3 regions of the Undibacterium sp. Xuan67W genome follow, and region 3 is predicted to be linked to each of the others. Evidence: predicted binding sites of a transcription regulator. Region 3 holds the regulator's gene; each other region holds the start of a gene.
The links. The regulator sigma-54, encoded in region 3, starts transcription at its own class of promoters, with help from an activator protein. The targets are predictions, from matches to a motif close to TGGCANGNAANCTGCTTT.

Region 1 (9,971 bases), on a different contig from region 3:
GTGGGATCGAGTGCAGATAATGGCTCATCAACCAGCAGCAGATTCGCATCAGACAATAGCAAGCGCGCCAGGCCGCAGCGCTGACGCTCACCACCTGACAGCCGGTCAACACGCTCGTACAGCTTGTGTTGCAGGTGGAAACGGGCAAGTGCATCGAATGCGATTTCCGGTTCCATCGGCTTGATTAAATTTCGCAGGGCATGCCATAAGGACCAAGATGGCAAACGTCCTGCCAGCACGGTTGTAACAACGCGTTGACGTGGTGGCAGTGGTGGTGTTTGTGGCGCGAGAAACAGACGACGACGCAACGCATGCCTTGCGTGTTCAGAAAGAGACCAGGGCTGCTGATCGAATAACCGATAGCTGCCCTGCGACGGTTTGTACGCACATGCCAGCATATGTAGCAATGTCGTCTTGCCCGCGCCTGAAGGGCCGATCAGCGCAATTTGCTCACCAGCATGAACGCTAAGAGTCAGATCGCTTAACGCAGCCTCATGTCCTGCGGCGGACGCTGGATGAGATACGGATACATTTTGTAGTTGCAACAGCATGTGGATGAAAGTCGCCTTATTTCAATAAGCCTGCATTGTGTGCAGCAGCCTCAATCGCTTTGTAGTTATCTGCTTTGGTGGTAATGAAGCGGTTAGTACGTTGCAGATCTAGGATCTCTTTGTCTTCAGGTTTACTGGCATCCAGTGACAGGAATGCATCGGTAATTTTTTTCCGTAATTCCGCTGGCATATCAGGGCGTACTGTCCAGTTGTAATCAAAGTAGCCAGGCGTGGTATAGAACACGCGCACTTGCTTTGTATCGACTTTGTTTTGCGCGACCAGCTTTTCCCAGACAGAGATATTCAAGGCACCGGCATCGACTTTGCCCCCCGATACCGCAGCCACGGTAGCATCATGCGCGCCTGAGAAGGCGATGCGTTTTAAATCGGTATCAGGATTGATTTTTGCCGCGAGCAAATAGGAGCGCGGCATCAGATGACCGGAGGTTGATGATTCAGAACCGAAGGTAAATGTCTTGCCTTTTAAATCATCCAATTTAATGATGTCCGTTTTCGTCGTGATGAACACAGATTTAAATTTTTCGTCTTCTTCCCGCTGTACCAGAGGGATTACCTGATCTTTGCTACGCACCTTGGCCTGAATAAAAGTAAAACCTCCGAACCACACCATGTCGAGTTTGTTGTTGATCAATCCTTCAACCGATGCCGCGTAATCTGTGACCGGAGTGAATTCGACCTTCATTCCCAATTTCTTTTCCAGATAAGCACCTAAAGGTTTGAATTTACGCTGCAATTCTGTCGGTGCCTCATCAGGAATCGCCGAGACGCGCAACACCTGTTGAGCAAGACTGAGGCCGGAGAGTGACAGTAATCCGGCAGTAGCTAAAACATGAAATAAACGACGGGAAGGTGAAAAGCGCATGGTGATGTTCCTGATAGGGGGAAGAGAACGCGTATTTTGACTGGAAAGACAGTGAATGCAAAGACAAATACTTTTGGGTCATTCTGAACGAGTTGGGTGAAAGTAGACGGGAATAAAGGAATCTTAAAAAAGTTAAACAAAAGTCATGTAAATTGACTATCATATTTGAATCAGATAACTATTTAAAACAGGAGAGCTTTCATGCCTGCAAACCTCGTTAACACTGCCCAACGTCAGGTACTCATTATTCACGGCTGGAGCGATACGTCCAAGTCTTTTCATACTCTTGCAGAATTCCTCGAAAAAAATAACTATCAGGCTAAACAGCTTTGGCTTGGGGACTATATTTCCATGGATGACGATGTGCGTGTCGCAGACGTTGGTAAACGTATGGCAGAAGTGATTGACGAGTTGATGCAAACCGGTGAGCTGGCAGCGAGTTTTGATGTGATTGTACATAGTACCGGTGGTCTGGTCGCCCGTGAGTGGCTGACGACTCATTACAAAGGACGTGCTGAACAGTGTCCGATGAAACGCCTGGTCATGCTAGCACCGGCGAATTACGGTTCTAAGCTTGCGGCAACCGGCAAGAGTTTTTTAGGGCGGGTAGTGAAGGGATATAACAACTGGTTTCAGACTGGTAAGTCGATGTTAAATGATCTTGAACTGGCCTCACCCTATCAGTGGGAGCTGGCGCAACGCGATATCCTGGTTGGTCCGGAGGCACTGGATGCGGCTAATCCCGTGCAATTTTATGGGGACGATAAGGTCTGGCCATTTGTGATTGTCGGCACCCACCCTTATGCGAGCCTGTTGCGCCAGATTGTGAACGAGAACGGCGCCGATGGTACCGTCAGAGCATGTGCCGCGAACTTGAATGCACAAGGTGTGACGATTGATTTTCGTGAGCAGGATTCATCAAGTGCAATCACTAACTGGGTAAGCCGCTTGCAGAGCGATATTCCATTAGCTGTTCTGCCGACGCGCACACATGGCTCGATTATCGATCCTGATCGCGCAGAGACATCGAATCATGAGGATATTGCGGAGACGCCGGAACAACTGGCGCAATTGGGACTAGTGATTTTGCAAGCATTGGGATGTGACAGTTTCCCGGCCTACCAGTTATTACAAACGCAATGGCACGATCTCAGTGAGGCAACTGCGGCGCTGAGTAAAACTACGACGGAGGAGCCGGAGTTTTTTCATCAATACCTGCAAGTGAACTGCAATGTCGTCGATGATCAGGGTAAGCCAGTAACAGATTATTTTCTAGAATTTTTTGCTGATACGAAACGCAATAACACAGATGCTAATGTCTACCTGCATGCTAATGTCATTGAGGATGTAAAAACCAATTCGCAAAATCCGGCACTAAGGAATTTGTATTTCGACCGTACAGACCTGATGGAAGGCTACTACCCCTTGCTGCCAAAAGGAACTGAGCAGGTATTGTATATGTCGATCTCGGCAGCATCGCCGGGCAACAATATCAATTATTTTGAGCGGGAGAAAGTGGGGTCTGCGATGCAGATTCCGCTGCATTTCTTAAACGAGAACCAGCAGCGATGGCTGAAACGGAATTCAACACACTTCTTGCAAATTATTATTCCGCGTATACCAAATACGAATGTTTTTAAATTAACGAATTTAGGTTAGCGAGAAAACGGGGGTCATACTTTTTTTTCTGTCTCTGCCAACTCGGCAATCGATCTGGCATTGATATAGCAGCAACTATTCCGACCATTTTGCTTTGCTTTGTAGAGTGCCGTGTCTGCTGCTTCCAGCAGATGTTGAATACTCACATCTTCGCTCTGTTGATATGTACTTACACCTATACTGATGCTGATCTGTTCACTGATGCGTGATTTAAGGTGTGGGATTGCTGCATCCCATACAGCAGCCCGTATTTTTTCTGCGAATTGCATGGCTAAGTCTTCGGGCATATTCGGCAGCATGAGTATAAATTCCTCTCCGCCGTATCGCGCGACGATATCATTGGCTCTAACTAGCTGCGTTTTGAGGGTTTTTGCAACTATTATCAGCGCTTTGTCTCCGGCTACGTGGCCATAATAATCGTTGTATTCCTTGAAGAAATCGATGTCTACCATAAACACAGAAAGTGGCAGTTTTTGACGCTTCGAATGACCCATCGCCATCTTAAAATGTTCGTCGAAAAAGCGGCGGTTATAAATACCGGTCAAACTATCCGTCGTAGCTTCTTTTTTCAGTATTTCGGAATGAGAGCGCAACATTTTTTCGCGTTTGATTGATGCACTGGAGTCCATAATCTGGATCAGGCAGTGCGTTTCATCAGGGCTGGCTGAGATAGGCGTAATGGTGATTGATTGATGCATTCTCCCAGGGTCTTTACTTAGTTCGCTGGGGTCGAACAAGGGCAATGGTGAGCGGTGCAAAGCATTCGAGAGGACCGCCGGCAAACCATAATTGATAGTGTTGCGCAAAGAAGTTAAGAAAGCCGCGCTTGGTTTGTCTGGGAAGACGTCTGAAATTTTTTTTGAAGTGCAACTCCAGTCTCAATCATACTATGTTTGACCATCCAGTCGTTCCACATCAGGATGTGTTCGTTTGCGTCAATCAGAACTAATCCCATATTGACCGCATTAAAAATCTGTACAGCCTTGTCTGCGCTGACTTTCTCAGGATGCTTCATCAAATGTTACCCAAAAAACGATCGATTTGATTGACGAGGTTTTTTAGCGAAGCTGAGCTCAGTAAGAAAATGAGATGGCCTTCAGAGTGTCTCTTTTCAATCGCCAGATCAATATGTAAAACCAAAACATAAGGGTGATCCGCCGTCTGACCAATGCGCCGGAACAGATCATCTGCAGATGCAATCGTATAATTGGGGAAAGAGCTGTTAAACGAGATGTCCAGCATGTCAGCAACGGCTGACAAGCAGGCATTCAGAATGATATTACCTAACTCACACATCGCCTCTTGTTCGAATTCCGCGAGTTCTTCGATACTCATTTGTGAACTCATCATGTCACGTACGATTTCGAGCGCATGATCTTCGGTAAAAAGCAGAACGGCCTCAGCATCAAAGGGGCCGGTAAATTGCTGGCTTACCGCGCCAAAGCGATTACCTTCAAATGCTAATGCCGATGCATCCATCTCAGAGCTTTTCTTCACCTCAACCTTGGGTACGGATAGCTTGACTTCATCACCCACGATTTCACTGAGACTCGCCGCAGCTCGTCCTGCACCGATGTTAAACACTTCGCTAAGAGCATCGAGATGTAGTTCGGTGAGAGTATCCACTTAGCTTCCTAAGAAATGGGTCAAGGCTTGTGCAATTGATTTTTCAGTCACTGGTTTCGCCACAAACGTAGCGCCTAGATTGCTTGCGCGATTTTTGAATGTTTCTTGAATATTGGCGGAAAAAATAACTATGCGTATCGCTGGATGTTTCGTGAGAATAAGTTCGGCGGCATCTGTTCCGAGCATGCCTGGCATGTTGATGTCCATCGTGCAAAAATCAGGATTTTCTTTGTCCGCTAGCAGGATAGCGTCGTCTCCACTGATGGCTTCGATGATTTCCCAATCTTCATGCTGGGCTTTGATATGTGCCCGAATCACCATGCGTGATACTTTGCTGTCATCGACGATCATGAGTTTTTTTGTGGGGTGTGCTTGGCTCATTGCGTTCTTATTCTGGTTATTTGAAGGTAAATTTATTTTACCTGAAAGAAAATATTAAAACAGGATGTTTGCATTCTTTAACCTACGCCACAACGTAGTTCTGCTAATACCTAAATGCTGGGCAACATCGTCACGATTATTATTAAATCTTTTCATAATTTGCTCTATGGAAACATTATTGGTTGCTGTCATCTGTTTTGTTTCTGTCTTCAATGGAGCTGTCGCTATAATAAGATCGGTAGTCGTCGACATCTTGTTCTTTAATTCCGGGGCTATACTGAAAAACAAGCTTGGTGTTAATGCCTGAAGTGGCTCAGCTGCTAGGAACAACGCGAGACGTTCCATCATATTGCGTAGTTCTCTAATATTGCCGGGCCAATCATACTGCTCAAGTAATGTTCCGCAAGCGAGAACTTCTGCATGCAGATTGGCATGGGGACGGCTTCCTAAAGACGCCAACGCATGTTTGACACACCATTCTGCTAATGGCAACAGATCCTCTTTGCGTTCACGTAAAGGCGGTAGTTGTAAGCGTAGTACAGCCAGCCGATAAAACAAGTCTGACCGGAAGCGATTCTCACCGATACGTGCATCGAGGTCGCAGTGCGTTGCACTGATAATCCTGACATCAACAGGAATAGGGCGGACTCCGCCGACCCTAACGACTTCTCTTTCTTCCAGAACGCGTAACAGCCGGGTTTGCAGGCTTAAAGGCATTTCACCGATTTCATCCAGAAATAAGGTGCCGCGATGCGCTGCCTCGAATAAGCCGGCATGACCGCCGCGCCGGGATCCGGTGAAAGCGCCGTCCTCATAACCAAATAATTCCGATTCCAGCAAAGATTCGGCAATCGCGCCGCAGTTAACGGCGACAAAAGGGTGACGCGCACGCGGACTTTCTTTATGCATAGCTTGTGCTGCCAGTTCTTTGCCGGTACCGGTTTCACCTTGTATCAGTACTGTCGCCGGGGAACGGGCGAACAGCATGATTGATTGTCGCATACCTTGCATGGCAGGGGATTCACCCCGTAAATCAGCCAGTCCGTGCCGAGCCTTTAGCGATTCAGCGGCAGGATGATGGCGCCCCCGAGCGGATTCCAGGCGCGTCAAGCGGGCGATTTCCAACGCATCCTCAAATGACTGGCGTATCGATTCTGCGGAATACATGAAAATGCCCGTCAAACCCGCTTCTTCTGCCAGATCGGTAATCAAGCCAGCGCCAACGATCGCTTTAATTCCCTTAGCCTTCAGTTCACTGATCTGAGCGCGGGCATCTTCTTCCGTGACGTAAGTCCGTTGCTCGAGCTTGAAGCCAAAGGTATTTTTAAAGTCGACCAGTTCCGGCATCGTCTCCTGGTATGTGATCAGTCCAATGTCTGGAGAAACTCGGCGCGCTCTGGCGAGCGCCTGCATGACATCGAAGCCGCTTGCCTTTGCGATCACGACAGGGACGGGCAAACGGTTTTTGAGATACGCGCCATTGGATCCAGCAGCAATCACCGCATCGCAACGCTCGGTTTGCAGACGTTCTCGCAGATGTTGTGCTGCTTCCTCAAAGCCCATATGGATGGGTTCAATCGTCGCACTGGCGTCATATTCGACCATGATGTCGCGAAATAAATCGAAGAGTCGCGAGATGGATACCGTCCAGATGATCGGTTTGTCATTCGCGTCGCGAGGGATCGGTGCTTGAGGTCGCATGATTGGTCTGAGGTGAAGTGTTTTGTTGGGAGGTAGGCTAAAGATGCTTGCGTTGGTTAAAGCGAACCTCTTTGGCAAAGCGAGATTGAGAATGTTTCAAATTTCTATATTAGGCGTTTCATTGTTTCAAAAAAATGTTTCAAATTAAACGTCATTATGAAACAAAAGTCAGTCAATAGCGAACTGTTTTCCCTTTGCATCATCCAGATGACGTGCTTAAGTCCTTGATCTACCTCATATTTTCACAACAGCAATATTGTCTTTGCAAAACTGGCACGTTGATTGCAATGGGCTCACGCAGCAAAACCCTATTTTGAAAGGTAAGAAAATGAGTCAACTCTCCGCAGGTGCTGCGTTCCGTAAAGCCATGCAAGAAGAATCGCCCTTGCAAGTGGTTGGTGCGATCAATGCGAATCACTCCTTGCTGGCAAAACGTGCCGGTTTTAAAGCGATCTATCTGTCAGGTGGTGGCGTCGCTGCCGGTTCTCTGGGTTTGCCAGATCTGGGTATTTCTAACCTCGACGATGTGTTGACCGATGTACGCCGGATTACCGATGTGTGCGATCTGCCTTTGCTGGTCGACGTGGACACGGGTTTTGGTTCTTCTGCCTTTAACGTGGCACGTACGGTCAAATCCATGATCAAATTCGGCGCCGCAGCGATGCACATCGAAGATCAGGTTGGGGCGAAACGCTGCGGTCATCGTCCTGGCAAAGAAATCGTCAGCAAGTCAGAAATGGTCGATCGCATCAAAGCTGCCGTTGATGCGCGTACCGACGACAGCTTTGTGATCATGGCGCGCACTGACGCCTTGGCAGTCGAGGGACTGGATGCGGCGATTGAGCGCGCGCAAATGTGCGTCGAGGCCGGTGCTGACATGATTTTTCCGGAGGCGATTACAGAGCTTGCAATGTACAAGCAATTCGCAAACGCGGTCAAAGTCCCTATCTTGGCGAACATTACCGAATTCGGTGCAACACCTTTGTACAGCGTGGAAGAGCTGGCTGCAGTCGATGTCGGTCTGGTGCTATATCCCTTGTCTGCTTTCCGTGCCATGAATAAAGCGGCAGAAAATGTGTACACCGCGATTCGTCGTGACGGCTCGCAAAAAGCGGTAGTTGATACGATGCAAACACGCATGGAATTGTACGAGCGCATCAATTATCACGATTTTGAGCAAAAGCTGGATGCCTTATTTGCCCAGCAAAAATCTAAATAGAACGCATAACAGAATTTAATTATCTACAAAAAATTAGCATACTCCCCATTATTTTGTAAAAAATTGATCAATTCCGCATGCAATGATTGGTGTTTTAAAAAATACTGGGTAAGAGTATGTCTTCTATCGAACAAGTCTCACAAAGGAGAATCTCATGACTGAAGCCGCCGTTCCTTTTAAACCAAAAAAATCCGTCGCTTTGTCTGGTGTTGCTGCCGGTAACACTGCGCTGTGCAGCGTAGGCAAAACTGGTAACGATTTGCACTATCGCGGCTACGACATTCTGGACGTAGCAGACGCCTGCGAATTTGAAGAAATCGCGCATCTGCTGGTACATGGCAAATTGCCTAATATTGCTGAACTTAAAGCCTATAAAAACAAGCTGAAATCCTTGCGCGGTTTGCCCGCTAATATGAAAGCAGCGCTAGAAGCTCTGCCAGCGTCTGCCCATCCGATGGATGTCATGCGCACGGGTGTCTCGGTTTTAGGTTGCACCTTGCCAGAAAAAGATGATCACAATACGCCAGGCGCACGCGATATTGCCGACCAGTTAATGGCGTCCCTTGGCTCCATGCTGCTGTACTGGTACCACTTTAGTCACAACGGCAAACGGATCGATGTCGAGACTGACGATGATTCCATCGGTGGACATTTCCTGCACTTGTTGCACGGCCAAAAGCCAAGCACTTCGTGGGAAAAAGCCATGCATACCTCGTTGATTTTATATGCAGAGCATGAGTTCAATGCATCCACATTTACCTGCCGCGTGATTGCTGGCACGGGTTCTGATATTCATTCTGCTATCACAGGCGGCATTGGTGCTTTGCGCGGACCAAAACACGGCGGTGCTAATGAAGTCGCGTTTGAAATTCAGAAGCGTTACGACAATCCGGATGAAGCAGAAGCGGACATCAAAAAGCGGGTAGAAAATAAAGAAGTGGTGATTGGTTTTGGGCATCCGGTCTATACCGTGTCTGATCCGCGTAATAAGGTGATCAAAGAAGTTGCACGTCAATTGTCGGTTGAAGCAGGCTCTACCAAAATGTTTGATATTGCTGAACGCTTAGAAACAGTAATGTGGGATATCAAAAAAATGTTCCCGAATCTGGACTGGTTCTCTGCCGTGTCGTATCACATGATGGGCGTGCCAACTGCCATGTTCACACCGTTGTTCGTCATTGCGCGCACTTCCGGCTGGGCAGCACACATCATTGAACAGCGTATCGACAACAAGATCATTCGTCCAAGTGCGAATTATGTCGGGCCTGAAGATTTGCAATTTGTGGCGCTGAAAGACCGTAAGTAAACAGCTTTTTCGCTAGCTAGCAAACAAGAAATTGGTGGATGCGCATGACATACCTGCCACTTTCTTAGCTGCTGCAATTCGATTATTTTAGACTGACTGAATGATGAATACTCAATTCCGCAAACAACTCCCAGGCACTACGCTGGATTATTTCGATACGCGTGCCGCAGTCGATGCGATTACGCCAGGTGCGTATGATAAGTTGCCATACACGTCTCGTGTTCTTGCCGAGAATCTGGTACGTCGTTGCGATCCGGCGACATTGACCGACTCATTGAAGCAATTCATTGAGCGTAAGCGTGATCTGGATTTTCCATGGTTTCCGGCACGTGTGGTGTGTCACGACATTCTCGGACAAACTGCATTGGTTGATCTCGCCGGTTTGCGCGATGCGATCGCGGATCAGGGTGGTGATCCAGCTCAGGTCAATCCTGTGGTGCCTGTGCAGTTGATCGTTGATCATTCGCTAGCTGTAGAGTGTGGCGGTTTTGATCCCGATGCGTTCAATAAAAATCGTGCGATTGAAGATCGTCGCAATGAGGACCGTTTCGACTTCATCAACTGGACTAAAAAAGCGTTCAAGAATGTCGATGTGATCCCACCGGGTAATGGCATCATGCACCAGATCAATCTGGAGCGTATGTC
Region 2 (9,971 bases), on a different contig from region 3:
GACAAAAGCAAAGCATTGGCTGCCGCTCTGGCGCAGATTGAAAAGCAATTTGGTAAAGGCTCCGTTATGCGGATGGCCGATGGTGAGGTCGTAGAAGAGGTTCAGGTTGTATCGACAGGGTCTTTGGGTCTGGACGTTGCTCTCGGTGTCGGTGGTCTGCCACGTGGTCGCGTTGTTGAAATCTACGGACCTGAATCCTCAGGCAAAACAACCCTGACGCTGCAAGCGATTGCAGAGATGCAAAAGTTAGGCGGTACTTGTGCGTTCATCGATGCAGAACATGCGCTTGACGTGGGTTATGCACAAAAGCTGGGTGTGAATTTGTCAGAACTGTTGATTTCTCAGCCTGATACAGGCGAGCAGGCTCTGGAAATTACGGATGCCCTGGTTCGTTCCGGCAGCGTCGATCTTGTCGTTATCGACTCCGTCGCGGCATTGACGCCACGCGCTGAGATTGAAGGCGATATGGGTGACTCGCTTCCTGGTTTGCAGGCACGTCTGATGTCGCAGGCTCTGCGTAAATTGACTGGTAGCATTAAGCGCACCAATACCTTGGTTATTTTTATTAACCAGATCCGTATGAAGATCGGTGTGATGTTTGGTAGTCCGGAGACAACTACTGGTGGTAACGCACTGAAATTTTATGCGTCGGTTCGCCTTGATATTCGTCGTACCGGCTCAATCAAGTCGGGCGATGAAGTCATCGGTAACGAAACAAAAGTGAAAGTAGTGAAAAACAAGGTGGCGCCACCATTCAGGGAGGCGCATTTCGACATCATGTATGGCGAAGGAACCTCACGTGAAGGCGAGATCCTGGATTTGGCCGCAGAAGCCAAGATCATTGAGAAGGCGGGTGCCTGGTACAGCTATAACGGCGAGCGCATTGGTCAGGGTAAAGACAATGCCCGGACTTATTTGAAAGAGCGCCCAGAATTGTCACGCGAAATTGAAAATAAAGTTCGCGCGCATTTGAATGTGCCTTTATTGCCACCTGTCGCCGAGTAAGTGAGACGCAGTATTTAGTTGGGTTCGCCGGTGTTGTTCGTCATGCGCGGCTAATTTCATCCACACTTTGTGATATCTCCATTGAACGCCGGATCCACTCTTAAAGAATGTGCCGGCGTTTTTTATTGAGCTTATGACTTTATGCCTAGACCACAAATCAGCTTAAAAGCACGCGCTCTCCGGTACTTATCTATGCGTGAACATAGCCGTATCGAGCTGGCCCGTAAGCTGCAGCGTTATGCCCAAGATGGGGATGATGTGTCAGCTTTATTGGATGTGTTGGAGGCGGCTAAGTATTTGTCTGCTGAACGCTTCTCTGATTCTCTGGTGAACCGGCGGATTACTCGCTTTGGTAATCAGCGTATTTTGGCTGAATTACAAAGTCATCAGATGGACAGTCAGGAAATATCTCGTATCAAAGCTGAGATAAGCCTTACGGAGTCCGGTCGGGCGATAGAAGTATTGCACAGAAAATTTCCGTGTAAAGCTGCGGATCATATAGAGAGGGCGAAGCAAGCCCGGTTTTTGCAACAACGCGGATTTTCACAAAAGGCAATTCAATTTGCGATGAGAGCGCCCAGAGAGGATGACTGGGATGGCGAAGAACTAAGCTAAGTAAAAACATGTCGAAAACATGATCAAATTAGCCACATATATGTAGCTTGATGATACAAATAATTCTTGAATTTGGAGAGTAAATACCTCGCTAAATGAAGATTGCTTGAGCACTTGTGCTACACTTCTGTGGTTTTTTGCAGGGCCGCAGGAGCGGCTGTTATCGTAGAAGCTGCGGTAACGACACGCAATTGTGGCTCTTTATTCTGAAATAGCCGCCAGCAGGCATTATGCCCTTACCATCAACAACTATCGGACGTGCGCTGAAGCATACGCGCTCAATCCAGATCGACGCGTTCGCTCGTGACGACGGATTGTGGGATATCGACGCCCACATCACCGATACCAAAACTCGTGACATCAAACTTGCTTCAGGCATTCGGCCTGTTGGAACTGCTCTGCACGATCTTAGTCTGCGCATCACTATCGATACGAATTTAACGATTGTTGATGCCGTGGCTGTTTCAGATGCTGTTCCTTATCCCGGCTTTTGCAACACAATTGGTCCTGATTACAAGAAATTGATCGGACTCAATTTGTTTCGACAATTTCGCCAGGGCGTCAAAGAGCGATTGTCCGGCATTCACGGATGTACTCATATTACAGAGCTGGCACAAATTCTGCCGACTGCAGCGGTGCAGGCATTTGCTGGCGATGTGATTGATACCAGAGATGGCGCCAGCGCGTCAGAGCAAACACAACAACCGTTTCAACTTAATCGTTGCCATGCGCTGCGCCTGGATGGGCCAGCGGTTGCGCAGTATTACCCGCGTTGGTCGACAGCTTTTAGTTTGCCGTCCGACGCAAAATCATCCAGCTAGTTCGTTTTTGTTGTTTTACTTATTAACTAATACCTCAGTGTCTGAAGGGAAGTCGTATGAAAATCCATGAGTATCAGGGTAAAGAAATTCTCCGCAAATTTGGAGTAACTGTACCGCGCGGTATCCCATGTTTAACCGTTGATGAAGCAGTAAAAGCGGCTGAAACTTTGGGTGGCCCGGTTTGGGTCGTAAAAGCGCAAATCCACGCAGGTGGTCGCGGTAAAGGTGGCGGCGTTAAAGTTGCTAAATCTCTGGAGCAAGTACGCGAATACGCAGATGCGATTCTTGGCATGCAACTGGTCACGCACCAGACTAGCCCTGAAGGTCAAAAGGTTCGTCGCCTGTTGATCGAAGAAGGTGCGGACATCAAAAAAGAACTGTATGTCAGTATGGTCACTGACCGTATCAGCCAGCGCGTCGTTTTGATGGCCTCCAGCGAAGGCGGTATGGATATTGAAGAAGTGGCAGAAAAACATCCAGAACTGATCCACAACCTGGCAATCGACCCGACCAACGGTCTGCAAGATGCTGAAGCTGACGACATTTCCCGTAAAATCGGTGTGCCTGAAGGCTCTATCGCTGACGCACGCGTGCAGTTGCAAGGTTTGTACAAAGCTTTCATGGAAACCGACTGCTCCTTGGCCGAGATCAATCCTTTGATCCTGACTGGCTCCGGCAAAGTGATCGCACTTGATGCGAAATTTAACTTCGACGCGAATGCATTGTTCCGTCAGCCAGAAATCGTCGCTTACCGCGATCTGGATGAAGAAGATCCAGCTGAAATCGAAGCGTCCAAATTTGACCTGGCTTACATCTCCCTCGACGGCAATATCGGCTGTCTGGTAAATGGTGCTGGTCTGGCGATGGCAACGATGGATACCATCAAACTGTTCGGCGGCGAACCAGCCAACTTCCTCGACGTAGGTGGTGGCGCGACAGCAGAAAAAGTGACTGAAGCCTTCAAGATTATGTTGAAAAACCCAGGTCTGAAAGCTATCTTGGTCAACATTTTCGGCGGCATCATGCGTTGTGACGTGATCGCTGAAGGCGTGATCACTGCGTCCAAGGCAGTTTCCCTGCAAGTACCACTGGTTGTGCGTATGAAAGGTACCAACGAAGACATCGGCAAGAAGATGCTGGCTGACTCTGGCCTGCCTATCATCGCGGCTGACACGATGGAAGAAGCAGCACAGAAGGTTGTTGCCGCTGCTGCAGCTCACGCTTAATTACCGCAAGGAATCACTATGTCCATCCTGATTAATAAAGACACTAAAGTCATCACCCAAGGCATCACTGGCAAAACTGGCCAGTTCCATACCCGCATGTGCCGCGATTATGCAAACGGTAAAAACTGTTTCGTCGCTGGCGTGAACCCGAAAAAAGCTGGCGAAGATTTCGAAGGCATTCCAATTTTTGCTAACGTATCTGAAGCTAAAGCGGCTACTGGCGCGACAGTTTCCGTGATCTATGTTCCACCAGCAGGCGCAGCAGCTGCCATCTGGGAAGCGGTTGAAGCGGACCTGGATCTGGCAATTTGTATTACCGAAGGCATCCCTGTCCGTGACATGATGATGTTGAAAGACCGCATGGCAAAGTCAGGCAGCAAAACAAAATTGCTCGGCCCTAACTGCCCAGGTCTGATTACACCAGACGAAATCAAGATCGGCATCATGCCAGGTCATATCCATCGTAAAGGTCGTATCGGCGTGGTTTCCCGTTCCGGTACACTGACTTATGAAGCAGTAGGTCAATTGACAGCACTGGGTCTCGGTCAATCTTCTGCGGTTGGTATTGGTGGTGATCCTATCAATGGTCTGAAACACATCGACATCATGAAGATGTTCAATGATGATCCAGATACTGATGCTGTCATCATGATCGGTGAAATCGGTGGCCCTGATGAAGCGAATGCTTCTTACTGGGTACGTGACAACATGAAGAAACCTGTTGTTGGCTTCATCGCCGGTGTGACTGCGCCTCCGGGCAAGCGCATGGGCCATGCTGGCGCGCTGATCTCTGGTGGTGCCGATACGGCACAAGCCAAGCTCGACATCATGGAAGAGTGCGGCATCAAGGCCACTAAAAATCCGTCAGAAATGGCGCGTTTGCTGAAAGCCATGCTGTAATTTTTTTACAGTCTGAAAAAAGGGGAGCGTTGCTCCCCTTTTTTTATGACAACATGATCGATAAATATTTATAAGTAGGTAAGTCCTGATTGATGGAACTAGTAGTTGATAGCAATACTCTATAAACGGATTGGTAAAGTTGCATCTGATCCTTGAATTTTTAACGATGTGGTCATGGAAGGCTGATGCAGCTTTGTCACGATAGTTTTTATAAAAACATCAAAAAATAGACTGCGATTAAGCTCCGATAGCAATTGATGATATCGGTAATGTTGGAAATTACTTATCTTTACGCAACAATTCCTCTGGTTGGTGTTAAGCTTAGTCACACGGGCTTACTGACTGCATTTTCAGTTTTCATAAATGCCAATGACCTTTAACGCATAGCCTGAACTTAACTACTTTTATATCCATGTCATTTCAACGCGTATTAGAGTTTGCAGGTCTCTCAGATACCGGACTGGTACGTGCGCACAATGAAGATGCTATAGAAATATGTGCAGAAGCGGATTTCGCAATACTGGCTGATGGCATGGGGGGCTACAATGCCGGTGAAGTCGCCAGTAAAATGACTGTTGACAGTATTCGGCAACAGCTACTTCGTAAAAAATCTTCGACATTTTCCTCTCTGTTTGGACATAAAACATCGATCGCTATGCGATGGATTAAAGATGCTATTGATCTAGCAAATAATCAGGTCTGGGGTGCAGCACAGGAGAGCGCCGAGCTCATCGGCATGGGAACCACGGTTGTTGTTGCATTTTGCCATTACGACAAATTATTGGTTGCACATGTCGGTGATTCCCGGGTCTATCAATATAGATCTGACAAGTTACGACAGATCACTCATGATCATTCCGTATTGCAAGCGCAAATTGATGCCGGATTAATCAGTGAAGAGAATGCGCAGTATTCACCAATCAAAAATCTCATTACTAGAGCTGTCGGCGCACAAAACGATGTGGAAGTAGAAATTCACGAGCATCCAATGGAGGTGGGCGACATTTACCTTCTATGCTCTGATGGATTGACCGATATGCTCAATCATGATCAAATTCTCCATCTGATAAGGCAGCATACCGATAATTTGAAACTATGCTGCCAAGTCCTAATTGATAGCGCAAACGACCAGGGCGGTCGCGACAATATTTCAGTGATTTTGATGAGGATTTCTAAGCTGGGATCGCAATCGCTAAAAAATTATATCTTGTCAAAATAGATCAATCACCGTGGTCAAGTTTTTTTAAAAGAGAGCACTATGGCGAAAATCGTCGTCACTTTCAATGGTCTGGTTCAAAAAGAAATCAGTATCCTCAAACCCCGACTAACAATCGGACGACGCCCTACGAACGACATTCCTATTGATCATTTAACTGTCAGCGGTCAGCACGCGGTAATCGACACCACATCAACAGGATCATTCGTACTCGATCTGGGCAGCACCAACGGCACCATGGTTAACGGGCAGCCTATCAAAAAACACTTGTTACAAAATGACGATGTAATTGATATTGGTAAGTATAAATTAAGATACGAACTTGACCCAGAGCAGCAGACTGGCACCAGAGGTGCTCAGGGAATTGTCAATCATACTATTGCTAGCATCAAAGTCTTAAATGGCGCAAATTCAGGGAAAGAATTGAGGTTAACTAAATCTGTAACAACGATAGGTAGCCCTGCCGTGCAAGTAGTGGCAATTACCAGGCAAAATGAATTATTTTTTATTTCTCAAGTGGATGGTGCCACACAATCTAAATTAAATGATCAATTTATTGATGGTCGCATGCATAGCTTGAATGCGGGTGATGTGATTGATTTGGCTGGAACAAAAATGCAATTTACTATCGGTTAGTGAAAAACCGTACCAATTATTTATGCAGACGACGTCGCATTTGACAAATTTTTGTAGGTCACAGTGACAAAAAATGTCAAATCTCTTATGCGGAGATATTTTTTTGTACGTATTTAAAGGAATTTCTCCTTAAGGACGTAAGTAAAGGGTGTTGGCACGGTCATTGCATAGGTTGTTGCGTGGTATAAATTTTTTTGAACATTCCAAGGGGAAAAATAATGAAATCCGTACAAATTCTTAAAAAAGCAAAGCAAGGTTTTACATTGATCGAATTGATGATCGTTGTTGCGATTATCGGTATCTTGGCAGCGGTCGCTTTGCCACAGTACTCTAACTATACATCGCGTACTAAAGCTGCTGGCGCAATGGCGGAGTTGGATTCTTTGAAAACATCGATGTCTGAATGCTACCAATCAAATGGTGCTTGGACTAACTGCACTACTGCAGGTACTAATGGTATTCCAGTTGTTGCAACATCCAAGTTCATTGTTAATGCAGCTCCAACAATTTCTGGTACTGGCGTAATCACTGTTGCTTCTACTGGCGCTACTTCAACAGGTGGTACTGCTTTGGGCGCAATCTTGACCCCAGGCGGCTCGACTGCAGGCGTGATTAATTCTACTGATGCAAATATCATTTTCTACAACACAGGCACTCTTTGCGATCCGATTCGTGGATTGAAAACTGGCCAAGGTGGTTGCTAATACTTTTTAAGTATAAAAACAACCCGCTGCGGCGGGTTGTTTTTATTGAGGCATCTTTTTTTGAAAATTGATTTATTGATTAATCATGAACGTGTCTAGATTTCGCGCTAGCGGCCTACATTTTTTGATCAGTTTTATCGTTGGCTTTTTGCTGCTAGCCTTATGTTGGTTTGTGTGGTACCCAGCGCCAATGTTGATGACTATTGGTGGCCATGAAATTTTTTTGTTGGTTGTAGGTATTGATGTGATTGTTGGGCCATTGCTTACGTTGGTTGTTTTTAAAACTGGTAAAAAAGGTATGATGTTTGATCTTGTCATCATCGCCATGTTACAGATCGGTGCGATGACATATGGCGTTGGTACGCTTCTAGAAGGGCGCCCGGTCTATCTGGCAGCGCTTGGTAATAAATTTCAAGTTATTCAGGCAAGTGAACTGACGGATGGCAACCTGGCTAAAGCCAAGATGCCATTGCCATGGTGGGGCCCCCGGTTAGTTGGTACCAAGGCGCCAACGGACAAACACGATATTTCAATGGTTGATTCTATGGCTTCGGTTGGTGGGGGGCGTGGTCACATGCCTCATCTGCACATACCCTATGAGTCAATGACGGCTGAGATTTTGAAGAATGCATCGTCCATTGAAAAACTCAAACAACAGAATCCTACCAAAGGTGCTGAAATAGACGCATGGCTTAAAGAGCGCGGTTACAGCGATACAACAGCTATGTACCAGCCTGTCAGAATCAGCACTTCTATGCTGGCAATCATTGTTGACGCCAAGTCGGCAGCAGTGATCGGAATTGCAAATTTTAATCCCTGAAGGCGAATCGTTAAATGCCGCTCCATGGGCATTGCTAATATCTTCTCTTCGTCTAAGGTTGGCTTTGTTTTGCTTCACGATGAGATTTAGCAAAATTTTTCCGGCAAGGTGTAGCGTAAAAATTTACTGTTTGAGTGCGCCCGGGAGCGACAACATAACTGGTGGGCGTAAGTTCTGGATGAAAATGGTTTTGTTTTTGAGTCAATACTAATATATCCTTCCCGCTCAGTTCGCTGGAGCTGCCAAAACAGCTGGCATGTCCTAAAAAAGTCGACACATTTAAAGAATGATTCAATAATGCATAAAGTCACAGACGATTCAAAGCGTGCCGTATGGCTGTTTGGTATTTGCGCCAGTTCCCTCTTACTGACTGCAGCACTTGGCTTGAATCCGTGGCTTGGACAAGACATTATTAGCGCAATATATACAATGTCCGCAAAGAAGTTATTTGTCGTTTTTGCTGGATGGGCTGGAGTCTTGGTAATACTGTTTTGGGGCGGGCGCCCCACCCGTCTGGCGCAATGGATAGTTTTTTTGTCTTGGCCGGTAGTGGCAGCCCTGTCTTGGTTGGTGTTTGATCCTGTGCTTCATATTACCTGGGAAAACGATCCCGCCAGATATTCTGGGACGATGTGGCTGCTGTGCTCTATGGGGATTCCAGCAGCATGCATGCTGGCGTTTCGCGTGTTGCGGCCAGTTCGACAACTGGATGACGTGAAGTTCGAGAGTCAACTGCGTTATTTAACCGTACTCACCATATTATTTTTATTAGTCCCCGATGCTGCCCTAGGTTTGACTGCGGCCTTACACCCATTTACCTATGATATGTATGCCATGCATTGGGATCACGCAGCGGGCTTGGACATTACATACCCTCTTCTTGATTTTGTAACGTCGATACCCACGCTGCCATACTTAGTCAGTTGGGCGTATGGTTCAGCGCCCCCGCTGAGTTTTATGGCGCTTGCGCTACTTCAACTACGTCGCCGCCCGCCGCATGTCGCATCCGCAGTTTTGATTTGGGTTGTGCTTACTGGATGTGCCTGGCTTGCATATCATGTGTTTCCGATTGCCGGTCCGAAATATGTATTTGGTGATCGCTTTATTTCCGGTTTGAATCAAATTGCTACGCATCCACTAAAAATGATAGGCGTGGGATATGCGCCGCGTAATGGGATGCCATCAATGCATTTTGGCTGGATGCTGGCTGTCGCTATTTTGTGGTGGCGCAACGGCACAGCTTGGTGGTCCCGGAGCATTATGATTATGCTTACTACGTTGACGGCGATGTCAACGCTTTGTATGGGGGAGCACTATGTCGTTGATCTCATCGTCGCTGTGCCCTTTGTGCTGGCAGCGATTGCTCTATGTACTACATCTGTTCCTTGGGCTGTGACGCAACGTCGTTGGACGACATTGATTGGATTTGGAACATGGGCAGCGTGGGTCGTTTCCTTGCGCACGTCTATTCACTGGATTGTGGCACATCAATGGATCTGTTGGATGATGGTTTTGGTCACTATGTGCATTGTTGCCTTGCAAGTATATTGGATGCGTACGTTCGCTTTACATGTGAGTGTGAATCAGACAGAGAATATAAAAGCCAGCAGGGATGAGCGCCATACTTCGTTGGAACGTCGTCTTTTTGCGATGTTTTTTGTCTCTGGATTGGCAGCTCTTGCATATCAAGTTTTGTTTGCAAAGCAGCTTGCATTGGTCTTTGGTAGTACATCTACGGCAACTCTGACTGTGCTTGCAACGTTTTTGGGAGGAATGGCCATTGGCTCCTTGCTCGGGAGTCGGTTAGCGTTGAAAACGAATCGACCGCTTGTGACGTATGCAGTTATTGAAATGTTGATTGCGGCCTACTGTGTTTTGACGCCATTTTTATTTGAGTTAATTCAACAGGTTTATGTGGTGCTGGCATCCGGGCAAGTCCCTGACTCTACAATGCTGCTGGTATTACGAGTGGTTCTTGGCGCAGTTGTACTGCTGGTTCCCACCGTTTTAATGGGGGCTACTTTGCCT
Region 3 (9,971 bases):
TAAGTGGTTGTTCAGTACGGAATGCCAGCTCTATGTATCGCAGCTATGGTCGCGTTTTGTACCGCATTTTTGCAATCTGAACCGCTCAGACGGCAGAATTGTCGGCATCCCGGACGAAGGTATGCCTATTCCTATGGGTGTTACGACTATTCATGCTGTTCCCGCACATTTCTTGCATGCCGAAGGTAACTTTCAGTTCTACGATAGCCGCTCCAAAATCTTGTTCTCAGGTGATATGGGGGCATCAATGGTAGACGCACGTGATGTCAGTCAACCCATCACGACAAAGGAGGAATTTTTAGATCAGTTACCAGCCATGCGGGGGTTTCATCAACGTTACATGGTGTCAAATAAAGTCTGCCGTTTGTGGGCAAACATGGTCAGAAGTATGGATATTGCGATGATGGTACCGCAGCACGGACGTTATTTCGTCGGGCGAGAAGCAATTCATGCTTTTCTGGACTGGGTAGAGAACCTGCAATGCGGGATCGATTTATTTACCCAGGAACACTATCGGTTTCACGGGCAGAAGTTAGCCGTATAAACAATCTCTATATCATTAGGATTTACGCAAAAACTAAGACCTCTCACCACAGAGACACTGAGAAAATGTAGGAGTAAGCGATTCCATGACATATCGGTTAAAGAGTTTTTAGACGTTAACAAAACCCAATCCGCATATCCCGTGGGGTTTCTGGGGCAAAAAGCTTCTGGAAGCCGCATCCAGCCTGTGGATTCGATGTCGATGGTTATAAGCCACCGTTCGTTTTGTGTACTCAACGTGTATCCAACGAAAAAGGACGCTTGACGCGTCCTTTTTATTGTACCGGCTACGAACACCGGACTTGATGACTCACACCGACGCCGGGTCTGGCAGATGTTTGATGGCGTCGTGCTGATGATCTTGAATTTTGTCTTTGTGTTTGATGACTTGTCTGTCCAGTTTATCGATGAGGAGGTCGATCGCAGCGTAGAGGTCGTGTGCCAGGCTTTCTACGTGGATATCTTTACCACTGATGTGCAGATTGATGTCTGCTTTATGCCGTTTTTCCTTTTCCCGGAGCTTGTCTACCGTCAGAATGACGGCGATATCAATGACTTGATCGAAGTGTCGCCTGATGCGCTCAAGCTTGTTTTGTACATGTTCACGTATTGCAGGAGTTACTTCGAGGTGATGTCCACTGATGGTGAGATTCATACTACGCTCCTATGGTGATGTTACTCGCTATAAATTTCTTCAGCATTTGCTCTGATGCATCGAGCTAAATTATATATAGCAATACAAAACGTAATTTCAAGGCTTAGTTACAAGACTAAATTACAGGTGTTCATTACAAGGATTTGCGCAGGCTTACTGGAGGAATTTTTAGGGCTTCACGGTATTTGGCAACAGTGCGTCGCGCAATGACCATGCCTTGTTCACCCAGCATGTCTGCAATTTTGCTATCAGAGAGTGGGCTTTTCTGGTCTTCTGCTCCTATCAACTGCTTGATGAGTGCACGTATCGCGGTGGAAGATGCTTCTCCCCCCGTTTCCGTCGCGACATGGCTACCGAAGAAATATTTCAACTCAAACATACCATGCGGGGTAAGCATGTATTTCTGAGTCGTTACACGAGAAATAGTACTCTCGTGTAAACCTAGTGTATCAGCAATTTCGCGCAAAACAAGAGGGCGCATCGCAACCGCACCATGGGTGAAAAAATTACGTTGTCTTTCAACTATCGCTTGTGCAACGCGCAAGATGGTATCGAAGCGTTGTCGCATGTTTTTGATCAGCCAGCGCGCCTCCTGCAACTGCGATCCCATCGTCCCGTCACCACGATTTTGTTTCATGATGTTGGCATACATACTATTGACGCGGAGCTTGGGCATGACATCCTGATTCAGCAAAACCTGCCAGCCGTTCGCTGATTTTCTGACAATTACATCAGGGACGACATAGTCTGATGAAGCCGCTGCAAAATCCGCACCTGGCTTAGGATTACACTGGCGAATCACTACCTGCGCCTCGCGCAAATCTTCATCATCACAATTGAGAATTTTTTTCAGTTTATTGAAATCTCGCTGTGCAAACAACGTGATGTGTTCTTCAACAATCTTCAGCGCCAGGCGACGCGTTACGAAGGGAATCTTAGGTAAGCGTTTGATTTGCAGAGCCAGACATTCCGATGGGGTGCGCGCACCAACCCCGGCAGGATCAAAGCTTTGCAGCATCGTTAATGCGAAAGATAATTCCTCTGGTTCTACACATAGTTCAAGTGGCAAACTCGCATGAATTTCATCCAAGGTCTCCATGAGATAACCACTGGGATCCAGCGCATCAATCATCAGTTCAATTAAAGCACGATCACGCGGTTCGCGAATATTCAGCCGCATCTGTTCCAGCAAATGATCGCGCAAACTGGTTTGCGCAGCTTCTAATTGCGGACGTCCATCTTCTTCCTCTGAGGACTTACTGCCTAGCGGCACATCATCAAAGCTCCACTCTTCTTCGTTGGCGCTGGTGCTATCCGCAGATGAAGCAACTTCCGTGTTATCACTGCTGTCAGCAACTGGAGCGGTAGTCTCGGCACCGACTTCCTGTACTGCAAATTCAGATTCTGAATTATTGCTTGTCGTGCTAATTGCGCCATCGGCCAGCAATCGCACTGCATTATCCATGGGGTCATCAACCCGCTCTAACATGGGATTATCAGTTAATAGATTTTCCAGCTCCTGATGTAATTCCAGCGTGGATAACTGCAAAAGACGAATTGATTGCTGCAATTGCGGCGTAAGCGCTAGGTGTTGTGAGGTACGTAGTTGCAGGCTTTGTTTCATCATCATCTCGCTTCCCGCTACATGCGGAAATGCTCTCCCAGATAAACCCTGCGTACGGATTCATTCGTGATGATATCTTCCGGCTTGCCACTCGCCAGCACCGCACCTTGATTGATGATGTAAGCGTGATCGCAAATGCCCAGAGTTTCGCGCACATTATGATCGGTAATCAGCACACCAATACCGCGTTCTTTCAGGAAGCGTACGATGCGCTGAATCTCAATCACCGCAATCGGATCAACACCTGCAAAGGGCTCATCCAGCAACACAAAGCGAGGATTCGTTGCCAGTGCCCGGGCAATTTCTACCCGGCGACGTTCACCGCCAGACAACGAAAGCGCCTGATTCTCACGTATGCCCTCAATCTGCAAATCGGCCAGCAATGTATCCAGACGTTTCTCAATTTCGGCTGAATTCAGAAACTTGCCCTGCTCATCCTTTTGCAACTCCAGCACCGCACGGATATTGTCCTCGACCGTCAGTTTACGAAATACCGATGCCTCTTGCGGCAAATATGATAAGCCGAGAACGGCACGTTGATGGATCGGCAAGCGGGAGATATCCACACCATCCACATTGATCTCACCGGCATCAGAGGGGACCAGTCCGACGATCATATAAAACGATGTGGTTTTGCCCGCACCGTTCGGTCCTAGCAGACCGACAACGTCACCACTCTTTACTTCAAGCGACACATCGCGCACTACCTGGCGCGCACCGTAACGCTTTTGCAAACCTTTGATCAATAAAGTGCTCATCTTATTCTTTGGTTTGCTTATCGGCTTTAGGTTCTAAAATCAAAGTAACACGACCACCGCCAGGGACTTGTTTTCCAGACGAGCTGTTAGTCGCAACGAAGACATCATTGATGCTATCGTAGGAGAGGTATTCGCCCTCCTGTTCCTGGGTTACATTTTTACCGTCCAGATAGCGAATCTTCGCCTTGGAAATAAATTTCACCAACTCGGATCTATCGTCGTATTCAACTCTATCGGCATAGCCGTCAACCCATAAATCAGGGCCACCATCGCGCTTTTGACGGAACGACACACGACCGCCAGCATTGGCATACAGAACCGATGTCTGGTGTCCGTCAGCTGCCTCTGTCACAACGGCACGATCGGCTTTTACCAGCAACGTACCGCGTACCAGAATGACTTCGCCAAGCAGCGTTGAGGTACTTTTTTTCCCGTCTGAAGTCAGGTGTTCAGCGCTGATTGCTGTCTTCTTCAAGCTATCAGCCTTTTCCGCAAATGCTGCAGGTGGCATGAAAAAAATGCCGATCACCAGCATGGCACAATGACTCAGGCATCTCATTTCTTTATATTGAAAGCGCATTATTTGCTCTCCATCGTGATTAGTTAGTTGATGTCCGCTTAGAATGCGGACGATCGATGAGCATGTGAACTTTGCTGAGCAACTGCACTTCCTGTGTCGCATTGTTCGCGATCATGCCAATCGCATGCGTCTCTGATCTTTCTGTGTATAAGGCGACGGCTTTATCCGTCTTCATCGTATTCACATCCGGTAGCAGCAACAGATATTCGGTTTGCAATCGCATGAATTTTGCCGTTGCACTATCGGGGCGCTCTATATTCACGTTGCCATACAAATGAATTTCATCACTCTCTCTCGGCGTCTGCTGTGATGCTTGTCCTTGCGAGTTTTTTTGCTCAACAACTGCCTTATCCGCCCGAATTGTGACCGGGGTTTTGTCTTCGTCAAAGCTGTTAATACGTGGCTGTTGAATTTCAAAGTTATCGTAACGAGGATGATGCGTCAACCGGTCACCTGCGACGTGGAAATTTGCCTGTCCATCGTTCGATAATTTAATGAAATTAAATTTCTCTACATAATAATCAGGCTCACTCCGGGCCGAAGAACGCGAATTGCCCTCATCATCATTTCGCCGCAATACCTCTAATACCCAGAAACTGCCAAGCGCAATCATCGCCAGCACAGCAACAGCCAGCCAGATACGAAAACGGTCTAAGGAAAATGCATATTTCATGTGAGATAAGTCGCCAGTGCTGATTCGTATTTATCTTGTGCACGTAAAATGAAATCGCAAATTTCACGCGCCGCGCCAGCACCGCCAGTCGCTTTTGTCACATGGTGAACCCTTGCTCTGACCTCGTCATGCCCGTTCGGCACACTGGCAGCAAAGCCAACTCTAGTCAACACGGGCAGATCGATGACATCGTCGCCAATAAAACCACAGTGCTCCGGTGACAGATTCAACTCAGAAATCAACTCCAGAAACGCCGTCTTTTTGTCGTGCATACCTTGCTTAACATGCGTGATCCCAAGATCAGCAGCACGCCTCGCGACGATGGCGGACTGTCGTGCACTGATTATCGCGGTGTGGATCCCGGCCTGTTGCAATAACTTGATGCCCTGCCCGTCAAGGACATTAAAGGTCTTCATGACTTCACCGTCGGGACCAAAATGCAGGCTGCCGTCGGTCAAAATACCATCAACATCAAAAATCATCAGCTTCACTGCCGACGCTTTGGCAACCGCATTTTCTGTGGAATGTCGTGCGTGACTCATCAAATCACCTTGGCCCGGGTCAAATCATGGATATGTAAAGCGCCCACTAATTTGCCACTCTCGTCGGCAACCAGTAATTGGTTAATTCTATGTGTTTCCATGACTTCGACCGCTTCGACGGCCAGTTGTTCGGCACGAATACTGCGAGGATTTTTATGCATGACATCAGCAATGCTGATTTTTGAAAAGTCCTGCACAGTCTCCATCAAACGACGCAGGTCACCGTCGGTGAACACACCGACAACCCGCTGATCCTGATCGACCACGGCCGTCATCGCCATGCCTTTTTTAGTAATCTCCAGCAATGCTGTTGTTAATCTGGTATCCGGTGACACTTGAGGAATGGCATCTCCGGTACGCATCACATCACGCACATGTGTCAGCAGCCGCCGGCCTAGAGCGCCGCCGGGATGAGAGCGGGCGAAATCCTCTTCGCGGAAACCGCGCGCATCGAGTACCGCGACCGCCAGAGCGTCGCCAAGCGCCAGAGTGACCGTCGTACTGGCAGTCGGAGCTAGATTTAGGGGGCAGGCTTCTTTCGCGACCCAGACATTCAGGTGCACATCAGCGAGATTCGCCAGACTAGAGGCCGGATTACCCGTCATCGTGATCAGTTTGACACCCAGGCGTTTGATAATGGGCAAAATCGACATCAATTCAGACGCCTCGCCCGAATACGAAATACCGATAAAGACATCTTGTGGCGTGATCATGCCCAGATCGCCGTGCGCAGCTTCTGCCGGATGCACAAACAAGGCGGGCGTGCCGGTAGACGCAAAAGTGGCAGCGATCTTACGCGCAATATGGCCAGATTTACCGATACCGGAGACAACCACACGCCCCTGGCAATGCAGCAGCAGTTGTGTTGCCACAGCAAAAGCAGCGCCATGATCATCAGACAGCCTGGCCTGCATTGCCTGTATCGCGTCGGCTTCAATTTGCAGGGTTTCACAGGCCAGTTGCAATGCCCGGCTTGTTGCCGCTTCTGGAGCGACGGGGGAGGAAATAAGCTTAGAAGTACTCATTCCCAAAGTATAAACGAAATTGAGTAAGCAAAAACTCTGCCAGTTAATTGAGTCCAGATAAAGTTGCTGGAAGGTGAATATTGTTCGTTTTTTTGAACAACTAAGCAATAATAGTCACCATGAATGCACTGGATATCACACTACTTTTGCTGGCAGCATCCGTTCTTGGGGTAGTTGCTTTCCGCATGCTGCAATTACCTCCCATGTTAGGTTATCTGGTGGTTGGCATCCTCATCGGTCCATTTGGATTAGGTCTGGCACAAAATAGCAAAACCACAGAAGAACTCGCTGAGTTCGGCGTAGTGTTTTTGATGTTTTCTATCGGTTTGGAATTTTCTCTGTCCAAACTAATGTCAATGCGCAATACCGTATTTGGACTTGGGCTGGCGCAGGTCGTCCTCACCATCGCAACCAGTATCGGCTTTGGCCTGGCAGCGAGCTACTGGCTGCCGCATTATTTTCACATCGGCTGGGAAGCAGCATTTGCGCTGGGTGGCGCCCTAGCGATGTCATCGACGGCCATTGTGTCCAAAATGCTCACGGAAAAACTGGAGCTGGAAAGCCCGCACGGCAGAAAAATCATCAGCGTCCTGTTATTTCAGGATCTGGCTGTTGTCCCTCTGTTAATTCTTGTACCGGCTCTGGCATCCAAATCGGGCGACCTGATCGAAACTCTGGCATGGGCTAGTGGCAAAGCCGCACTGATCCTGTTTCTACTACTGTATCTGGGTCAAAAAATAATCCGGAGCTGGTTCAGCGTCGTGGTGAAGCGCCGCTCACAAGAACTGTTCATGCTGAATCTCTTGCTGATTACGCTCGGTGCGGCCTGGCTGACTGAGCACGCGGGACTCTCAATGGCGCTTGGCGCCTTCGTTGCCGGGATGCTGATTTCTGAGACAGAATACAAACATCAGGTCGAGGAAGATATCAAACCTTTCCGTGATGTTTTACTTGGCCTGTTTTTTATTACGATAGGCATGTTGCTGAACCTGCGCCTGGTATCAGAACATCTAGGGCTGGTCAGCATACTGCTCATCGGCCCGGTGCTACTCAAATTTGCCCTGATCGCCGGGCTGGCAAGGTTATTCGGCGGCACGACCAGTGTGGCACTCCGGACTGGGCTTGGTCTTGCACAAGCGGGCGAGTTTGGTTTTGTCCTATTAAATCAGGCGGGCGGCCTGCATATGATTGACCCGTTGCTGGTTCAGCTAATCCTTGCCTCAATGGTGCTGTCAATGCTGGCGTCGCCCTTCATTCTGGCGAAATCTGATGCCATCGTAATGAAGCTCTCTGCCAATGAATGGATGATGCAGTCACTGGCGCTGACCCAAATCGCCTCACGCAGCATGAGCACAAAAAAACATGTGATCATTGCCGGCTTCGGCCGTAGCGGTCAGAGTCTGGCGCGCTTATTGGCAGAAGAAAAATTTGATTACCATGCACTCGATCTTGATCCAGATCGCATCCGCGAAGCCCAGGCCGCAGGTGCCAACGTGTCTTATGGTGATGCCGGACGACGCGAGAGTCTGGTAGCCGCAGGTATTAAACGGGCAGCAGCTTTAGTGGTGACCTATACCGACACACCGTCAGCGCTAAAAATCCTGCACCTGGTACAAGAACTCAACCCCAGTCTGCCAGTGATCGTGCGCAGTCATGATGATACGGATCTGAATAAATTACGTGAAGCCGGCGCGACGGAAGTCGTACCAGAATTAATGGAAGGCAGCCTGATGCTCGCATCCCACGCGCTGGTGCAGCTTGGCGTGCCGCTGCGTCGCGTAGTGCATCGTGTTCAGGCTGCCAGGGATGAGCGCTATGAATCCCTGCGCGGATTTTTCCACGGTGCCAGCGATCTGGCGGATGGTCCGGAAAACATGCAAATCCGTTTGCATACCGTGTTCCTGACCGAACGTGCCAAGGCCATCGGCAAAACACTCAACGAATTAGAACTGGCGAATCTGGATGTGGACGTCTCTGCCGTCAGACGCGGCACCAATCGCCTCGATCAAAGCAGAGAAATCATCTTGCAGGAAGCTGATGTCGTTGTAGTAAGGGGTACAGCAGAAGCAGTCGCAAGAGCCGAGCTGAGGCTGTTAAAATAGCGGGTTGTCTTTTAGAAGCCACAACCCAGAGCTTCTTTAACTGACTATAAATAACTGACAGAACATATATAGATACGGCCCAGCAGGCAGAGATAAGGCCACGGGGGAGTTTTCTGAAAGTTCGTTCTAAACGATTGACACTCTGATCAAACATATCAGGATGAATCAATTCAATATAATCAATACCTTCAAGGACAAGCTGTGATGTTCAATCCATCCGACTACATTAAAGAACATATCCGTACTGTGGAGAACTGGCCGCAACAAGGCGTCATGTTCCGTGACATCACGCCATTACTGCAAAATCCCAAAGTGTTCCGTGTCCTGATCGATATGTTTGTCCATCGCTATATGGATGCCAAACTCGATGTCGTCGCAGGCCTCGATGCACGCGGATTCATCATTGGTTCCGTGGTCGCCTACGAACTCAATCTCGGTTTTGTCCCTATCCGTAAAAAGGGCAAGTTACCGTTTCATACGGTCTCTGAACAATATGAACTGGAATATGGCAGTGCAACGGTAGAGCTGCACTCTGACGCCTGCAAAGCAGGTGATCGCGTCGTCCTCATCGACGATCTGATCGCTACGGGTGGCACCATGATGGCCGGCAAAAAATTGCTGGAGCGTTTGGGTGCAACGGTCGTCGAAGGTGCCGTCATCGTCGACTTGCCAGAGCTAGGCGGCTCAAAATTGATTAAAGAAAGTGGCTTACCGGTGTATACGGTCTGCGATTTTGAAGGTCATTAGACTGTATCGATAATTTAGATAAAAAAGAGCAAACAAATAAGCCCCGCCAAACCAGCGGGGCAAATAAAAAGAGCAACTTCCTTCCGGAACTTGCTCTTTTATTTTTCACAGCACTACAAGTTACTTAGTCTGCCGCACATGGGGAGGGATGCGCGGATGAATAATCCGGAACCACAACGGCGGGCAAAAAGACAGCATCACCATCGCGCCATACCCGCCGGGCAACTGCGGCGCATCTTCAAAATGCCGCAATTCCTGATAGCGTCGGGACGCATACGAATGATGATCAGAATGCCGTGCCAGATTCATCAAAAACCAATTCATCAGCCGGTAGCTCGAATTCCAAGAATGCTCTGGCCGGACGCGCTCATAACCATTCTCGGTACGCTGCCTGGTCAAGCCATAGTGTTCAACATAATTAATTGCCTCCAGCTCGCAAAAAGCCACTATCGACTGGCCAATAAAAAATACCACACCAACCCAGCCAAAGAAGGCAAAAGCAACGAGCGCAAACAATACCGAACTCATTGACCATAACAAGACCTCATTACGCCACCACGGAAATTCGCGCTTCTTGAGTCGTTTTGCCTCTAGCCGCCATGCATTACGCATGTTGTGCCACACTGCCTGAGGAATAAATGTGTAGACAGTCTGGCCCAGTTTCGCGGAGGATGCATCAAGCGGGGTCGAGACATTTACATGATGTCCATACACGTGTTCGA

Region 1: the regulator sigma-54 is predicted to act here: its motif matches at 7,073-7,090, upstream of prpB (methylisocitrate lyase).
Region 2: the regulator sigma-54 is predicted to act here: its motif matches at 6,572-6,589, upstream of ACO0LE_RS17570 (pilin).

The regions. Positions count from the first base shown of each region.
Region 1 covers NZ_JBMPPN010000006.1:110,366-120,336, reverse strand. The annotation lists gene ACO0LE_RS07815 (phosphonate ABC transporter ATP-binding protein) at 1-551, opposite strand, end outside; gene ACO0LE_RS07810 (putative selenate ABC transporter substrate-binding protein) at 568-1,434, opposite strand; gene ACO0LE_RS07805 (esterase/lipase family protein) at 1,636-3,093, shown strand; gene ACO0LE_RS07800 (GGDEF domain-containing protein) at 3,108-3,830, opposite strand; gene ACO0LE_RS07795 (PAS domain-containing protein) at 3,905-4,108, opposite strand; gene ACO0LE_RS07790 (chemotaxis protein CheC) at 4,108-4,719, opposite strand; gene ACO0LE_RS07785 (response regulator transcription factor) at 4,720-5,100, opposite strand; gene prpR (propionate catabolism operon regulatory protein PrpR) at 5,155-6,801, opposite strand; gene prpB (methylisocitrate lyase) at 7,130-8,020, shown strand; gene prpC (bifunctional 2-methylcitrate synthase/citrate synthase) at 8,175-9,326, shown strand; gene acnD (Fe/S-dependent 2-methylisocitrate dehydratase AcnD) at 9,430-9,971, shown strand, end outside.
Region 2 covers NZ_JBMPPN010000024.1:47,664-57,634, reverse strand. The annotation lists gene recA (recombinase RecA) at 1-1,005, shown strand, start outside; gene recX (recombination regulator RecX) at 1,147-1,620, shown strand; gene ACO0LE_RS17595 (DUF2889 domain-containing protein) at 1,851-2,441, shown strand; gene sucC (ADP-forming succinate--CoA ligase subunit beta) at 2,483-3,667, shown strand; gene sucD (succinate--CoA ligase subunit alpha) at 3,686-4,567, shown strand; gene ACO0LE_RS17580 (Stp1/IreP family PP2C-type Ser/Thr phosphatase) at 4,980-5,786, shown strand; gene ACO0LE_RS17575 (FHA domain-containing protein) at 5,826-6,419, shown strand; gene ACO0LE_RS17570 (pilin) at 6,638-7,123, shown strand; gene tfpZ (TfpX/TfpZ family type IV pilin accessory protein) at 7,209-7,943, shown strand; gene ACO0LE_RS17560 (fused MFS/spermidine synthase) at 8,613-9,971, shown strand, end outside.
Region 3 covers NZ_JBMPPN010000011.1:63,506-73,476, reverse strand. The annotation lists gene ACO0LE_RS11690 (MBL fold metallo-hydrolase) at 1-544, shown strand, start outside; gene hpf (ribosome hibernation-promoting factor, HPF/YfiA family) at 854-1,198, opposite strand; gene ACO0LE_RS11680 (RNA polymerase factor sigma-54) at 1,332-2,822, opposite strand; gene lptB (LPS export ABC transporter ATP-binding protein) at 2,840-3,580, opposite strand; gene lptA (lipopolysaccharide transport periplasmic protein LptA) at 3,582-4,160, opposite strand; gene lptC (LPS export ABC transporter periplasmic protein LptC) at 4,180-4,833, opposite strand; gene ACO0LE_RS11660 (KdsC family phosphatase) at 4,830-5,375, opposite strand; gene ACO0LE_RS11655 (KpsF/GutQ family sugar-phosphate isomerase) at 5,375-6,400, opposite strand; gene ACO0LE_RS11650 (monovalent cation:proton antiporter-2 (CPA2) family protein) at 6,520-8,502, shown strand; gene ACO0LE_RS11645 (adenine phosphoribosyltransferase) at 8,707-9,249, shown strand; gene ACO0LE_RS11640 (alkane 1-monooxygenase) at 9,370-9,971, opposite strand, start outside.